Regions from separate parts of the Paenibacillus germinis genome, predicted to be linked through region 1. Evidence: a T-box and tRNA genes for the amino acid it is inferred to sense, from the RefSeq annotation. Region 1 holds a T-box; the other holds one or more tRNA genes.
What was found. A T-box is a leader RNA that pairs with one kind of tRNA and senses whether it is charged. The one in region 1 lies ahead of gltX (glutamate--tRNA ligase), so its partner is inferred to be a tRNA-Glu.

Region 1 (7,963 bases):
CTTTTCGGTCAAGTACCAGTCCGGCCTCTTTAAGGATTATCAAATGCTTTGATACCGCTGTACGTCCCATTTGAAACTGTGCCGTCAATTCATGAAGTGGCATCTCCTTTGCCTCTGCTAACAGACGAATCAATCGGCGCCTAGTTGGATCTGCAATCGCGTCAAACACATCACGCAACGGGTTGTTTTCGTTCACAACACCCTCTCCTAAATATTATTTTCTGTATTACACATCTAGAATGTACGAAGGGACCGCGTTAATTTCACCACCTCCTTAAAGCCTGCGGCTCTTCGGACGCAGCGTCCACGAGGCGAGAGCTAGGATTGCAAAACTAAGTGGGCTAAAAATATGGAACGCATAAGCCCCGTAGTCTCCCACGATTGCATGTGATGCAGCTGCGCCCGTCATTCCAAAGAAAATGCCGGCGTATGCCCATTCTTTAAGCCGCGGAAGACCCGGCACGAGGATGGCTATCGTCCCAAGCACTTTCCAAATCCCGAGAATGGTCAGAAAGTACACCGGATACCCTAATATCTCCACCGTCCCGAGCGTCCCCCATTGATGGCTTAGCTCCCCAATTCCTCCGCTCCCCAAAAAGAATGCAAGCAGCGACGTTGTAACCCAATAAGCGATAACTTTTCCTCGAGGATGGGTTTGTGCTTTCGCGGTTGTTTCCGCATCGATGATCGTACTCATTTGGTTTCCTCCTCATAATTGTTGATTCAAGTGAACTATATTCTTGCTTCAAACTTTCCAAATGACTAGCTTCCAATCGGACACCATTTAGTGTCTATTTAATTATATGACACCATTTAGTGTCCTGTCAACAACATTTTTAAACTCCACATATGTGTTTCAACTATTGATTTTATGCCATTTGGCTCCTTGATTACATGTTAAAAAGCCTCGGCGCGATAATGCCGAAGCTTTTCACTTAATGGGATTCTATCATCACTGAATTCACTGTCGACGTGAGATGCTTATGAAAACCGTCAATCACCAAGCGAATCTGCCCGTTAGCGCAATGACGGCTGCCCCGCGGCAGCCGTTTTGGTATTGAACTATCTCTCTCCGTTAGCTCCGTAACCCCATGCTTTACACAAAGTATGCACCCAGTTCATTTTTATTAAGGGTTATCATTGTTTCCCACCACTAAATCATTAATAAACGCGAACATTCAGGAAGGTAATCAATTGACAAAGCCGAACAAACGCGAATATAATGGAGCTATCACTGGGAAAAGGTGAAATTTTACATTTGGAGGTATGTACAATGTTTTCTGAGGAACGTAGAGAAGAAATTCTAAAACTTCTTCACAAGAACGGTCGAATACTTGCAAAGGAGTTAGCAGATATGTTTGAAATGTCTATTGACTCCATTAGAAGAGACCTTTCAATTATGGAAGAAAAGGGATTACTAAAGAGAACTCATGGTGGTGCTGTACCCGCCGGTAAAGTAAGAAATACTCCAACGCCAGAATCACTTTCATCACGTTATGGGGAAGGCACTCCACTTCAGAATGCCATTTCAAGGAAAGCCTCTACCTTTATTCAAGAAAAGGATACTGTCTTTATTTCAGGTGCTGGTATTCATTTTGGAATGTTAAAGTATCTCCCTGAGTTTCCTTTCACTGTAGTAACCAATTCAATTAGAATTGCGGATAACTTGAAGGAACGTACTCACATAGACGTTTATCTTATCGGAGGCAAAGTAAAGCGTTCAGGTAACATTACAGATTCATTAGCATATGATTTTATCCGACAATTCTCATTAGACCTTTGTTTTATTACAGGTGGTGCAATTTCTAAAAATGGCATTAGTACGGCTACTCCTGAAGTAGCAAGCTTTGGAAGAAGTGCAATTGAAATATCAAGGAAAACCATTTGTCTGGCTCCCCATGAGAAGTTAGGTATTGATGCATTTGCTAAGCTAGGTCCTATTACGCCAATTGACATACTCATTACGGATGAAGAAGCAACCATCGAAGCAATTGAGGACATTGAAAGTAAAGGTGTTAAGGTAATCATTGCTAAGGTTGGTGAGGATGACTAATGAAAGGTAGTAAAAACGTAAGAAAGGAATAGACGTAGCCCTTCGCACAGGACGTCTATTCCTCTGACCTAGAGCCGTTAAACTGCTCCGATTTTATTATACCATAAGAGACTTGCAATCATTTCTCTTAAACTTCATTTACAATTAAAGTATCCTGCCCGTTACTTCAACAGACAACGGCAGCCGATCATGTGGCCGGCTGCCGTCTTGTATGTTTGAACTATTGTTACCCGTTAGTTGAGCGAGCGTTTAGCCTATTTAAGTAGGTCGTAAATATACTCTGCTTTATCAATATTCTATGATAGTAAGGTTATTTAACCTTTTGGAATGCGGCACATTACTTATTAACGGACTAGAGATCCTTTTGCATCGTTAACATTCTCCCTGATTTTACAAGCTTTTTCATATTTACATCATAGACTTGTGAAATCCAAGTCAATATACGGAATATCATTTTTTATATTATTAATATAAAAAGTTAATGCTTCCTTATTCCAATCACTCCAATTATCAAAATTCCCCATATCAGAACTACGGTGTATAAGACCAATAACAATTGCTTGTCTTAAATTAATAAAGCCCTTTTGATATTGAACTATTGTTCTGCGTTAGTTGAACAAGCTGCCGAGCATCACTATTTGATTAATAAAAAAAGAGAAGGCCGCGAGATGAAGGCAACCTACTCTTCGTTACTTAGTCAAAACAAATCACTAAGAATTTGTTCAAGAACGGGATCCCCGTGGAGAATAGCCGATAAACTGGTTCAGCCTGTTACGTACACGAGCGTCTCCCATAACATGCATCATATCGTACAGATCCAGCGTTATTGTTCTGCCCGTCAAAGCGACTCTAAGAATCATCGCAACGTCACCGACGTGCCCTGGATACTGTTCGGGATTCTTCTTGTACGTTTTGGCATCCTTGGCGAAGCCGAGTTGCACGCCAATTGCCTTCACTTTACCAAACCAGCTGTCACGGTCATCTTGCAAATCAAGTGTTTGCGCGTATTCGCGAACGATCTGCTTCGCCAGCTCCGACGGCATTGAGGCAAGCAGCGAATCGTAGCCCGCTGCTACCGACTTACTGAACGATTCGTCGAAGAAGTACGCGTACAAATCCTTCACGTCTGACCACTTAGCAATATCCTTCCGCGGCTTCTCCAACGCGCGGCCAATTTGGAAGACCGCCGTCGCATATTCTCGATTGGCAAGAAGCGTCGCTTCCATCTCCGTATCGTACGCCGCCGCCCATGCTGCTGTGTGCTCGAATACTTCATCTGCGCGTAGCAGGGCGATTACATCCTTGCTGATGTCACCTAGCTTATTCACATCAAACAACGCGCCACTCACGTTCATCTTGTTCATGTCGATCATGAATTCCGAATATGGCGCTTCCGGCTGGCTCATCCGCCACTCCTCGTAATTGGAATTAATGAGCGTCATCAAGTACTCCGTAATTGAAATTCCCGGATAACCTTCCTGCTCGTAATAGCTCGCAGCTGCATCCGGATCTTTACGTTTGCTGAATTTGCGCTTCGAGGCACCGTCCATCTTCATCAGCGGAGCCAGGTGGCCGTATTCCGGTCTGCGGAAGCCAAGCATGTCGAATAGCTGCAGGTGAATCGGAACTGAAGCAAGCCATTCATCACCTCGAATCACATGTGTGGTACCCATCAAACAATCGTCCACCGCATGCGCGAAATGGTAGGTCGGAATACCGTCGGACTTCATGATAACGATGTCCTGTTCATTCTCAGGCATTTCAATTTCACCTTTGATCAGATCATTGTACTTGATTCTTCGATCCGGTGATCCCGGCGATTTCAACCGGATTACATACGGCTTTCCAGTCGCCAGCTCCGCTTCAACCTGCTCCGGCGTCAGATTGCGGTGAATGGCCCATTCGCCATAATAGCCCGGATTGAGCTTGGCTGCTTGCTGTTTATCGCGGATTTGCTGCAGCTCATCCGCATCGCAGAAGCAAGGATAGGCTAATCCTCGCGCGATTAGATTCTTAATAAAGACATGGTAAAGGCTCGCTCGTTCGGTTTGCTTATAAGGACCGTATTCCCCTACCTCTTCGCCAGCTGCAGTCGGGCCTTCATCCGGATAAATACCGCAATAGCTTAACGCCTGAAGAATATCGCCGATGCTCCCCTCCACTTCCCGTTTCTTATCGGTATCCTCAATTCGCAAGTAGAAGACGCCGCCGCTCTGATGCGCAAGCCGTTCAGAAATGAGCGTGGCATAGATGCCGCCAATCGTAAGAAATCCGGTCGGACTAGGCGCGAACCGTGTAACCTTGGCTCCTTCTTTTATTTGTCGCGTGGGGTAACTGCCCAGAACGTCCTCCGGCAGCTTCTCAATAGCTGGAAATAAACGCTGGGCAGGCTCGGTTTGATTCATAATCGTTCCTTCTTTCTCCTCGGGATTGTAAACAGTAAACTCTCAGACAATAAAAAAAGCCCTTCATCCTCATTCAACAAGGACGAAAGGCATCGCTTCCGTGGTACCACCTTGATTGGGTCAACGGACCCGCTCATAGATGCAGCATTTAACTGCGACATCTCTTCTATAACGGGAAGACCCGCCAGACTTACTCCCTCTTTCAGTCTGATGCTCCGAGGCTTCTTTCTCCAAGCTCGAATACCCTCTTCCACCACCATGCAGGGCTCTCTGCAATTCGAATACTTGTTTACTCTTCCTCATCAATCGCGTTTCTCGAATATATATGGTTATCAGTAACGGTAGCATAAAGGCTAATGCAGCGTCAAGGCGAGATACGCCCGAATCAGATTTTATGCAAGAATGAATGCATTATCATTTGTGCATAATCGATTACGCTGCTTAAAATTTGATGGCGATCAGCTTTCAATTTTTTATAAGATCTTGGTCTTCTTTTACTTTCAATCTCATATCTTAACCCCTATATATTGAATGAATTATACAATCATTATTCTCTATGATTGCTCAACTATCCTGCCCGTTAACGTAATAAAGGCTGCTTCGCGGCAGCCGTTCAACTATCGTTCTCCGTTAGTTGAACAGGCATTAAACCTTATTAACCCTCTTACCCCAAAAACTCAAACTTCCTCCCCCCCACTGTTGTCTGTCGGCATTGGACTCGTAAAAATCATGGTCCAGTTCCATCCGCAATCACACGATAACCTAACCTATTTTTCTTCACCCAAATATTAGATCGGGATACATCACCTACATAGTACAATTTCGCTCCCCCAAAAGAAGTACTTCCCGTCCCTTTAACTTGAGCACTGAAAACCTTAATCGGATGGAGAGAGAAGAATAAATGCTTCCTAACCGCTAATTCCGCCGTTGGAGTGGGAAAGAAAAACAAATAAAACACTAACAATGTCGTGATAGATATAAACCAATTCTGCTTTCTCTTCGACATCGACATTGTATCATCCTCTCGTACATTATTATCCTGGTTTTAAAGGCTGTGCAAAGGTCTGCACGAGACAGCCCTATTGATATTGAACTATTGTTCTCCCGTTAGTTGAATGATTACTTACCTTTTAATTCCCTAAATGCCTCTAGTATTAGTTTTATACCAATGGTGATAACAACTACGAGTCCAATTGTCTTAACGATAGTTTGAATGATATTCTCTAATGAACCACCACCAGTAAGGTCATAAGAAAATCGTCCTAAAATGAAAAGAACTGGCGTAGGCAAAAGCATAAATACCAATCCAACAACGAAACCAATCAGCAAATTTATTTTACGTTCCATTAATTTCCCCTCCTGTAAGGTTGTTTGGTGAATTTGTTTTTAACTAAGTATAATTGAATTTTACAATATGTGGTAAATATTTGATATGAAACGTTATGCTTATTTTTATTACGCAAAACTACCCGTTACATCAACAGGCTGCCGATTATGTCAGCAGCCTGTAGTTATTATTGTGCTATCGTTTACCGTTAGTTCAATCCAACTTCCCACGGATTCGTTACAACCTCGCCATTAAGATTTAAAAATATTTTACCTGTTCCGTCACTGTAATTCCAAAATAATTTTTTATTAATTTCAAACATGTGTATATTTTGAAAGGAGGACGATGTGTTTATCTCAACTTTAAACCCGTTAGATTCAATTACATTTATTATCTTTTCATTAGAAATAGGTAATTTCACCATTTTTTCTGATTCCAAAGAATGAAAAACAATTGCAAATTGTTGCCCACTTGCATCCTTTGCTATACAATATAAGGTTCATGAAAATAGGGGAGCGATATCACTTCAGTTAATTTTAACGATTCAAGTTGGGTTTTATAGTGCTCTGGAATGTATAATTTGTCTTCAGCCACAGCACTAGGACTTGTCTCAGGATTATTTGGGATGACGCCATTTCCACAACCAACAAATGTTAGACACATAGTCAGTAACAAAATAAAATTCTTAAATGTTTTCACACTTATCTCCCCCATAGCTTCACTGAAACAGTACTATCGTTCACCGTTAGTTTAATCTATGGCTGGTTAAGTTTGTTCTTGTTTTTATTATTTTGATTATTATTTTTTGAGTAATAAAGCCAAAAGTTGCTCCAATTGTATTTAATAATAAATCATCAACATCAAAGCTACCAACTTCCGCAAACAATTGGACTAGTTCAAGAACTAGACTCATTAAAAAAGAAAGAATTATAATTGTAACGTAATTTAACTTCCTCCGAACAAACATAGGCAATAAGAAACCGAACGGTAAAAAGAGCACGAGATTACCTAGTACGTTCCTGATGACAATATTTTTATTTGATTCATAAAAAATATAGCTTAATATTGTTTTAATAAGGAACAAAGTTACTATTCAATTTAACGTGCCTTTTAAAATCATCATCCAAATTTAAATTGAGAATAGAATCAATAACGGTCAGGGGGATGAGAATTTGAATAGTACAACTTTATAAAGCACTAGCAAATAAACCAGAAAAATCATTATGAGAGCAACTTTCATTACTTTAAAATGTTTATCAAAAATATTCATTTATGATCATTACACCCTCCATTTAGAATAAATCCATAGACTGTAAGTTTTTAGCTCTTAATATAGACGGAGTTTTTGATACGGAAGTTGCGCAAATCTACCCGTTACTACAACAGACAAAGGCAGCCAATCGTGTGTCGGCTGCCGTCATGTCGTGATTGTTCCTCGTTAGCTTAACAATCAAAATTTCTGCACGCCCTGACCGCTGATCTAATGTCCATGAGCAAGGATGTTGATAAGCTTACCAAATGGGTCGCGGACAAAGAATCGACGAACTCCCCAGGGCTCATCTGCAAGTCCATATTCTATCGTATATCCAGCACTCTGCATGCGTTCAAACACCGCATCGACATCATCGACTTCAATCGAAAGATCTGGTGTAGGCGTATTGGATCCGCCTTGTGAGGCGAAACTTATTTGAACATTCTCCTCCCCGAGTAAGCCGTATGTTTCAATCCAACCATGATCCATCAATAAATCAAGTTTGAGCACATCCTGGTAAAAGCTTTTTGCTGCCGGAACATTCTGCGTATTAATATTGGTGACAATTCGTTTCACCCTCATTTTCAGACCTCGATTCTAATAATATACTTTCCACATTTGGAGAATACACTTTTAGTTTACATTATCATCTAGAACCGCATTATTCAATCATCCTGCCCGTTACTTCAACGGACAACGGCAGCCGATCGTGTGCCGGCTGCCGTCATATCGTGATTGAACTATAGTTCTCCCGTTCGATGCGGTTAGGTGGTGCAGGGTTGTCAGACTAATTCCACTTCCTCGAAATTCCCCAGGCAGACCAATAGGCGACAGTCCCACAGCGGGAATACGGTGTTATATGAAGGACTAGCTTCTTCGAATTAACTAACAAAATCAGGAGGCGCTCCTTTTCTTTCAAAGTCCAA
Region 2 (8,335 bases), on a different contig from region 1:
GTGCCTCCTATCAGAATCAGGGGCTCTACTTGATTAGTAGACGCCTTCTTCGCCGAATTTTTTAGTCAACCAGTTAGCTCCCATAATGAGAATCAAACCAACAAAGGATTTAAATAAGCCGACAGCCGTTGTATAGCTGAACTTTCCGCCAATGAGTCCTTCACGGTACACATACGTCTCGAACACATCGCCTACGTCATTTACCGTCGAATTAAGCATGAGGAAAATATGCTCGAATCCGATATCAAGAACGCTGCCCATGCGCAATATGAGCAATATGAGTATCGTGCTGCGAATCGCCGGAAGAGTAATGTGCCAAAGCTGTCTCCACCGTCCAGCTCCATCAACGATGGCCGCTTCATAAAGCTGCGGATCGACACCTGCTAGTGCTGCAAGAAAAATAATCGTCCCCCAGCCGGCTTCCTTCCAAATGCTTTGGCTGACAATCAATCCTCGGAACCATTCTTTGGTCGTTAAAAAAGCAATTTCTGTTCCGCCGCCTGCTTTAATGAGCTCATTAATGAGACCACCCTGCGTGCCAAGCAGCATGTAAGTTATGCCGACCACGACGACCCAAGAAAGGAAGTGGGGTAAATAAATAACCGTCTGAATGAATTTCTTGAATACGGTAGCTCGAATTTCATTTAGCAATAGCGAAAGCACAATCGGAACTGGAAAAAAGAAAATTAGATTATAAAAGCTGATAAGCAGCGTGTTGCGAAGCAATAACCAAAATCCATTATAATGAAATAGCGTTACAAAATGCTTAAATCCGACCCAATCGCTTCCTGTGATTCCTTTATAAGGGCTGTAATCTTGAAAGGCAATCACAATTCCCCACATAGGGACGTACTTAAATATGATAAAAAACAAGATTCCCGGAACAAGCATGATATACAGTTCCCAGTCGTTAATCATATGAAATCGTTTCTTCTGCGAGATTGCATTCGACAACTTAACATGTTGCGCCGTTGTTGAATCCATGGTGTTTCCCCTCCCATCATTTTTCATCTCAATGTGTCTCGTCGATGATAGTCACATTAACATAAGGTTATATGTAATTAAATAATCTTTTTAAATGAGTATTGATCATAACTTGGTATCTCCATCGCTCTAAAGCAAAAATTTTAACTATTTAAACCCTAAGTCCTCCAAAACTGTTTGCTTTCCGCAAGCCAAAGTCCCCCCAAAGTAACATATTTTTTGAACAGTACACAGGAAGGAAAAGCCGCGGCTAGGCTGAAGGAAGGCTTTACTGAGGGAAGGCCTAAGTCTTACACGGAGAAGCAACTGAACCACGCTGTAGGACTGTTAGGTGACAATTCTTATAATAAAGTAGCTGCCATGACAGGGATTAGCAAGTCTACCCTTATCCGTGAGGTCAAAAGACGGAAATAGCGTTAATAATAGTACAAATTAGCCTGACGGTTATCCCGTCGGGCTAATTTGTACTTTTGGATATTTCAACAAAGACTACACACTTTAAAGTGGAAGATACCTGTTAATTTGAATAACATTGACTGTTAACGCGCAAAAAAGCCGCCTTTTATGACGGCAACGTAAATTATGGATTAGCTTTAAACAAAGGCAATGTCGCTACTTCAAAGGTAGCTAAAGAGTTAAGTCTGGCCACTTCCTCAATAACCGTAAAAGGCTATCTATTATGCTTAAGCTTTTAATGCTGTTTTGTATTGTAAAGCCTCTAATGAAAACCGCAAAGGACATTCACCTAACCTATTCGCAATACTGAAAAGATGCAATAAGACACCTTCCCTTTATTTTATTTCAAGATTAATTATAGGGTTACAGCGGATACCCTTTATTGTTAGAACCGCAAAAAGTACAAATTTCACCGACGTATTTAAACTTCTTGCAACTCGGGTTCGAACAAATCTCGGCTCAACAGTTCGTCAACAAGGTTAATTTATGAAGCTGTACTACTGCATTCTTTTCATCTGTTATAAAACAAAAAACCCTTAACTAGTAAGGGTTTCATGCTTGTAAAGCTGGGATGCGGTCGGAGGGATTTGAACCCTCACGCCTTGTGAGCGCCACCCCCTCAAGATGGTGTGTCTGCCGTTCCACCACGACCGCGAGGTATAAAAGTAAGAATGACCCGTAGGGGACTCGAACCCCTGTTACCTCCGTGAAAGGGAGGTGTCTTAACCACTTGACCAACGGGCCACGAATGTCTGTAAGCCTTTGCAGCCCATTTTGACGACATTTGTAATTATAATAGATTCTGTCGCAGTTGACAAGCACAAAATCTGGAATGCTGATGGGCAAATATGGTATGCTGAGTCCAATTCAAAATACTCGAGGTGCTTGTCTTTCATGCTAATTTATGAATCTACCCATGGAACGGTTCATGAGGAAACGGTACGCGTTCCCGGTCCGAACGAAGTAGCTTGGGTGAGAATGGAGAACCCCTCTCCTGACGATGTCAAACATGTCTTAGGCGACTTATACAAGTGCCACCCTCTACTCGTTGAGGATGCGATTAAGCTGAACCAACGACCGAAGATGGATACGTATAAGAATCATATTTTTCTAACCTTCTTTGCGATATCCGAGCAGCTTGAGCCGCAGGAAATAGGGATCGTGGTCGGATCAAATTTTGTGATTACCGTATACAAGGACAACCTCCCCTTCATAGATCAACTTTACCATGCCTGCCAAGAAGTCGAAGATCGATTACGTCATCCAGGAGCCATTCTTCATGCGATACTCGATCGTTGTGTCGATGATTATTCTGTCGTTGCGGATCATTTTGATGATCGCCTGAATAGCATGGAACAGGCCGTGTATCGAAACCCTAGGATTCGCATTGCACAGGATATTTTCCAACTTAAACGGAGTATGCATCAGCTGCGCCGCGTCATTGTGGAGGAACGAATTATCCTTTCCGCTATCGCCCACCACTCCTTCCCCTATACACGTGAAGAAGATGATGTCTATTTCTTGGATATCATGGACCACATCTCAAGAGTCGTGGATTCTTTGGACATTTTCCGGGAATCACTAACCGGTCTTCTCGAGCTCCAAATGAGCATGAAGTCCGATCGGATGAATGAAATCATGAAGACATTAACGATCTTTAGCACGATCTTTCTTCCTCTGACTTTTATCGTCGGACTGTATGGTATGAATTTCAAATATATTCCCGAACTGAGTTGGGATTATGGCTATCTGTATGTCTGGATTCTCATGGTCATCTTAAGCTGTGTGATGTGGTATTACTTTAAACGTAAACATTGGTTTTAACGAAAAAAAGGCACTCCACCGTGATCCACCAATCACAGGGGTGCCTTTTTACTATTAGCAGCTACTTTATTTTAAAGTAAGAAACAGATTCATTTAACGTATTTACTACGGATCTAAGCTGTTCGGAGGCAGCCGCTATATTCTGCATCATCGCTAACTGCTCCTCAGTGGCAGCAGCAACCCCTTGGGATTTGTTCAAAATATGCGTTGAACTCGTTGCCGATTGATCCATTGTCGCGGAAATCTCCTCGGAGCTTGCCGACATTTGCTGGGTAATCGCCGAAGTCTCATGAATTTGAGTCACAATGTGTGTCACCGATTGCATGATGGTATGGAAGCTTTGGTTCACTTCCTGCATCATGCTCGACCCCGCACTAGCTTCCTGCTTGGTTGCATTCATGGAATTAGAAACACTGGCGATCTCGACTCTCGTCTCATGAATCAACTGATTAATTCCCTCTGCTGACTCGATAGATTGCGAGGCAAGCTTACGAATTTCATTCGCAACAACGTTAAACCCTTTGCCGTGCTCACCCGCTCTAGCTGCCTCGATGGAAGCATTCAGTGACAACAGATTGGTTTGGTTCGCAAATGTTGTAATGCTCGATGCAATAAGACCAATCTCATCGGATTTACGTGTTAAGGATTGCACGGTTTGTGAGAGCTGCTCGACCGATTTCAGCATGTTCACAATTTGCTGCTGCAGCTTTCCAAGCAAGTCATTGCCAAGTTCGGCATGACGAGAAGTTAGGGAGGAGTGCTCTGCCATAACGCCTGAATTTTCAGCCACTCTCTGAATCCCAATGGCCATTTCCTCAATCGCTCGGCTAGTCTCTTCACTGCTTCTTGCCTGCACTTCGACGTCCTGCGTCATTTCTTGAATACTGGTAGCGACATGCTCAGAGGCCGTTGCCGATTCCTTGGAACTATCCGAAAGCTCGACCGAAGCGTCGTGCACGAACTGCGTATTGTGGGCGATCGTACCGATCAACCCTTTAATTTTCGAAACCATAATATCTACCGATTCTGTGATTTTCCCTAGTTCGCACTTGGTATACTTGACCTGAGGCTCATGACGAAGATCTCCTGCCGCTACTTGGCCGGTAACTTTCACGATGTTTTTGACCGTTTTCATTATTTTACTAATAACCATCCATCCTGCTGACATGAGCAAAATGATAATAATAGCGACAGATAGGTAGATCGTTTTTGCCGTTTTATCATTTTGAGCCTCAATCTCTTCAATACTTGATTTCGCATAGGCATCCAAAATTTCACCGATTTGATTCATGCCCTCGCGGCCTTTTTCGAAAGTTGCTAGTAATTTAGCGTCATTAATAATCCCTTTTCCAGTACTTGAGGACTGAACAACGGCATTCGCTTCTTTCGCCCATTGGTCAAATGACGTATGAAAGCCCGCTATGTTCTGCTCAATGGTTAGCTTCGTCTCTGTATGCGCTGTTTGTAACAGCTGTTTAGCATTCATAATATCAGCCGCTTGTCCAACCCTTGTATTCGTTTGATCGATATTGTCTTTTAAAGCTTTAAGCTGCTTCGTCTTCTCTTCCGCAGTTAACGTTCCCGAAACCAACAGCTGGTAAGCCGTTAACGCCTGATACATATCACGATCGGCATTCAAGATAAGCGAAGTGCTTTTATTCGTGGTTTCATAAAGGGATGAAGCCAATACTTTCGTATTGGACTTACTTTGCTGCAGTAAAAACACACTTGTGCCTAGATACAGCATGGAAGGAACTAATAGCAATAAGAGGAGTCGTACACGAATAGATAATAATTTTGCCACAAAATTTGCCCCCGTCATTGATCTATTTTTGATCACTATATCGGAAAATCGTTTAAAAGATGTTAGAAAACTGTTAAAAATGCATGTATTTAGCTAACAAAAAAAGCCCAACGGCATGAACGCCATTGAGCTTAATTCCAGCTAATTCTGATACGGAGAGAGAGGGATTCGAACCCTCGCACCGCTTACGCAGTCTAACCCCTTAGCAGAGGGTCCCCTTATAGCCACTTGGGTATCTCTCCAAAGATATGGCTCCCCGAACAGGACTCGAACCTGTGACAACTCGATTAACAGTCGAGTGCTCTACCAACTGAGCTATCAGGGAATGAACAAGTATTATTTTATTATGAAGGCGCTGGTAAGTCAAGTGTATACGATTTCAATTTCCCCTTACATTTTCCACATGCATATTTCCGTACATCCATTTTGCGCTTGCGGTAGTATTCGGTTTTGCAATTGACGCATTCCAACCTGTATTTATAGGACTGTTTCTGGGAAGTCCGCGGCAGCGAACGGCAGAACCGGGTACCTCCGACTTGCGCCAGCAAGGTTTTGAAATCATTGTCGCGATGCTGGTAGCCACGCTTTAATATATGCAAATGATAATGACAAAGTTCGTGCTTAATGATCTTCTCAATCTCATCTCGTCCAAATGTCTCCCACTGCATCCAACTGATTTCGATATCATGGGATTTGGTAAAATAGCGCCCGCCCGTCGACCTTAATCTCCGGTTAAACCGTGCCTGATGTACAAAAGGCCTCCCAAACGATGCCATAGAGATCTGCTCGATCCATTGCTGCAGCTCCCGATCCTCCATCCCCATTCGCTCCTTTGACAAGTTCTCACTTGAATTTGTACCGTATGTACGGCTATACTGTCAAGTAGAAAAGAAGATCGAAAGCTTCCTAAAGAAAGGATTTGAACAACCCTTATGCCGCAAATGCGATATGTCATTCTTAAGCTCGAACAACAATTAGAATTCGTTGAAATGCCATCTTCCTACTCTTATCAATTGACAGCTCTGAATCAAAGATTGCACAAAGAATTAGAGAAATTGACCGCTGACTCTGTCCCTCAGCTTCCACGGGTTATTGCAGAATGCGATGACTTGGAATTGATCGGCACAGCGCACACCCTAATTCAAGGTTTAGATTACATTAATCGTTTGGAAAAGACCTTCGCTGGCATCCAGGAAAAGTCTTATCCGCTTATTTCCTTATTAACTGAAATTCGCGCGCTTCAAGCCCAACTGGAACAGTGGTATGAAGAGGAATTTGAGGGTTAATTTTTAAGAGTGCTATCAAAAAACATAAAGCAAAAAGTAAGGCAACGCAAAGAGCAAGGCAAAGCAAAAAGTAAAACAAACCCAAAAAGTAACGCAAATCAAAAGGACCTGCACCCATTTAAGCAATCCTTCATATGCTATTATTACATGGCGAAGAAGGGGATGGGCATATGCCGCAATGGCTCTGTAATCAATTAATGCGGGCCTTCCAGAACAAAAACCGCAGACAAATCCGATTGCTGAATGATAGCTGGTACTTTTACCGCACCCGCCGCTCACAAGAGGAGTGGCCTGATACCCAATCGACGGACGGACCGGGCAAGCGTAAATTTTGATAAAAGAGCTAGTACTTGCGCGGAGCGGGTGCTGGCTTTTTTGCCATGCTGATTTACATGCTGATTCCAGAGTAAAGTTTTACATGCGGAGACAAGTGAATTCAAACCAATGCAACTTGCTCCTTGCAGAGAAAAGTGAATTCAAACCACAGCAACTTACTACTTGCAGGGAAAAGTGAATTCAAACCACAGCAACTTACTACTTGCAGGGAAAAGTAAACATTTGTTAAAAAAAGGTTGCATATTTGAAATGTGCCCTCTATACTGTAAATAAATGTAATAGATTATCGGAGTGAAGCACACTCGATCTTGCAGAATTTCTGCGGTTCGGGTGTGCTTTTTTTTCGTACATAAAAAAGGGGAGTCGATTATTATGCCACGTAAAACAAGAGGTTGGCTAAGAAAAATGCGTGAACTTGGATTGGGGCGTCACGGGTTTGGTGGTTGGATGAGTGGTTCTGAATGGATGGTTCAGCGGGGGAATTTAAGAGAGATGGAGGTAGTTCAAGATAGGCGGAGCAGGAACAATGCAGTTCTTGAGCAATTGGGATTAGTGAAGGGCAGAAAGGCTGTTCATGAGCAAGCAGGATTAGTACAAGGCAAGAACAATAATGTTCAACAACAACTGGAATTTGTGCAAGGCAAGATGAGTGTAGTTCAGAAAGATAATGTTTATCCGTTATTACCGAGAAAGGCTGCTGCTAAAATACCGCCTCTCTCACCTATCGCCATCTTAGAAGCTGACAAGTGGGTGTTGCGGAAGCTTCTAGTCATCCAAATAGCCAAGCGTCACAGTGGCAAAGTTCGACTGCAGGACGTCGCTGCCGAATGCAATGTAAATATTCGTATCGCTGCGGAATGGTTGAAACGACTATCCCTGGAGGGGATGCTATCTCTTGTCGCTGGTCAGCGGAATGTAATGATTTACTCTTTGAATGATGTGGGGCGCGTTAATAAATAAACTCTTTAACCTCCCATGCTGGGGAGTATTGAGGATACTTGTTGGAGAGGATGATGTCGGGTAAGTGATGGAGATGAGTAACTTAAGGAAGGATGATGTGGAGATTGGTTGATGACGTAACGCCTCTTGGATGGGTGTACGAGTAACTTAAGGAAGGATGATGTGGAGATTCGCTGATGGCGGTAACGCCTCTTGGTTGGGCGTACGAGTAACTTAAGGAAGGATGATGTGGAGATTCGCTGATGGCGGTAATGCCTCTTAGTTGGGCGTACGAGTAACTTAAGACTCTAACACTCTAACACTCTCCCGCCTTCGTTCCCAAATAGGAGTCCCTAAAGACTGTTATTTGAGCAATTTCGACCAAAAATATTGAAATAGAAGTCTCTACAGGCTCTTATTTGTAAATTTCATTACTAATATTCTTATTTTTATCAGAATAAGGGTCCCTAGGAGCTTCTATTTACCGAATATGCAATAAACCAAGAAGAATAGCAGCCTTTGGAGGCTCTAATCGGACAGCGATCAGCCTACAAAAAAGCAGCTGGGAGCATAACGCTTCCAACTGCTGCTGATTCTTATTGTTGAGGCTTTTTCATGGTCAAGCCTACGCGACCTTTTTTCTCGTCTACGTTAAGCACCCATACTTGGACGATGTCCCCAACGGACACCACATCCATGGGGTGTT

Region 2: it encodes a tRNA-Glu, which carries the amino acid that the T-box ahead of gltX (glutamate--tRNA ligase) is inferred to sense. The anticodon was not compared.

The regions. Positions count from the first base shown of each region.
Region 1 covers NZ_WHOC01000140.1:1,107-9,069, forward strand. Annotated here, with positions in the region: gene GC102_RS25740 (ArsR/SmtB family transcription factor) at 1-196, opposite strand, end outside; gene GC102_RS25745 (DoxX family protein) at 275-697, opposite strand; gene GC102_RS25750 (DeoR/GlpR family DNA-binding transcription regulator) at 1,274-2,053, shown strand; gene gltX (glutamate--tRNA ligase) at 2,776-4,458, opposite strand; T-box leader at 4,534-4,774, opposite strand; gene GC102_RS25760 (YjcN family protein) at 5,186-5,464, opposite strand; gene GC102_RS25765 (hypothetical protein) at 5,578-5,805, opposite strand; gene GC102_RS25770 (hypothetical protein) at 6,269-6,484, opposite strand; gene GC102_RS40730 (VanZ family protein) at 6,531-6,869, opposite strand; gene GC102_RS25780 (VOC family protein) at 7,266-7,619, opposite strand.
Region 2 covers NZ_WHOC01000094.1:138,160-146,494, forward strand. Annotated here, with positions in the region: gene GC102_RS19425 (ABC transporter permease) at 34-984, opposite strand; gene GC102_RS40945 (hypothetical protein) at 1,204-1,398, shown strand; tRNA gene GC102_RS19435 (tRNA-Leu) at 2,013-2,094, opposite strand; tRNA gene GC102_RS19440 (tRNA-Glu) at 2,113-2,184, opposite strand; gene corA (magnesium/cobalt transporter CorA) at 2,335-3,264, shown strand; gene GC102_RS40365 (methyl-accepting chemotaxis protein) at 3,326-5,068, opposite strand; tRNA gene GC102_RS19455 (tRNA-Ser) at 5,222-5,310, opposite strand; tRNA gene GC102_RS19460 (tRNA-Asn) at 5,318-5,393, opposite strand; gene GC102_RS19465 (SprT family protein) at 5,413-5,886, opposite strand; gene GC102_RS19470 (hydrolase/acyltransferase) at 6,001-6,354, shown strand; gene cmpA (cortex morphogenetic protein CmpA) at 6,525-6,689, shown strand; gene GC102_RS19480 (hypothetical protein) at 7,063-7,650, shown strand; gene GC102_RS19485 (Tex family protein) at 8,226-8,335, opposite strand, start outside.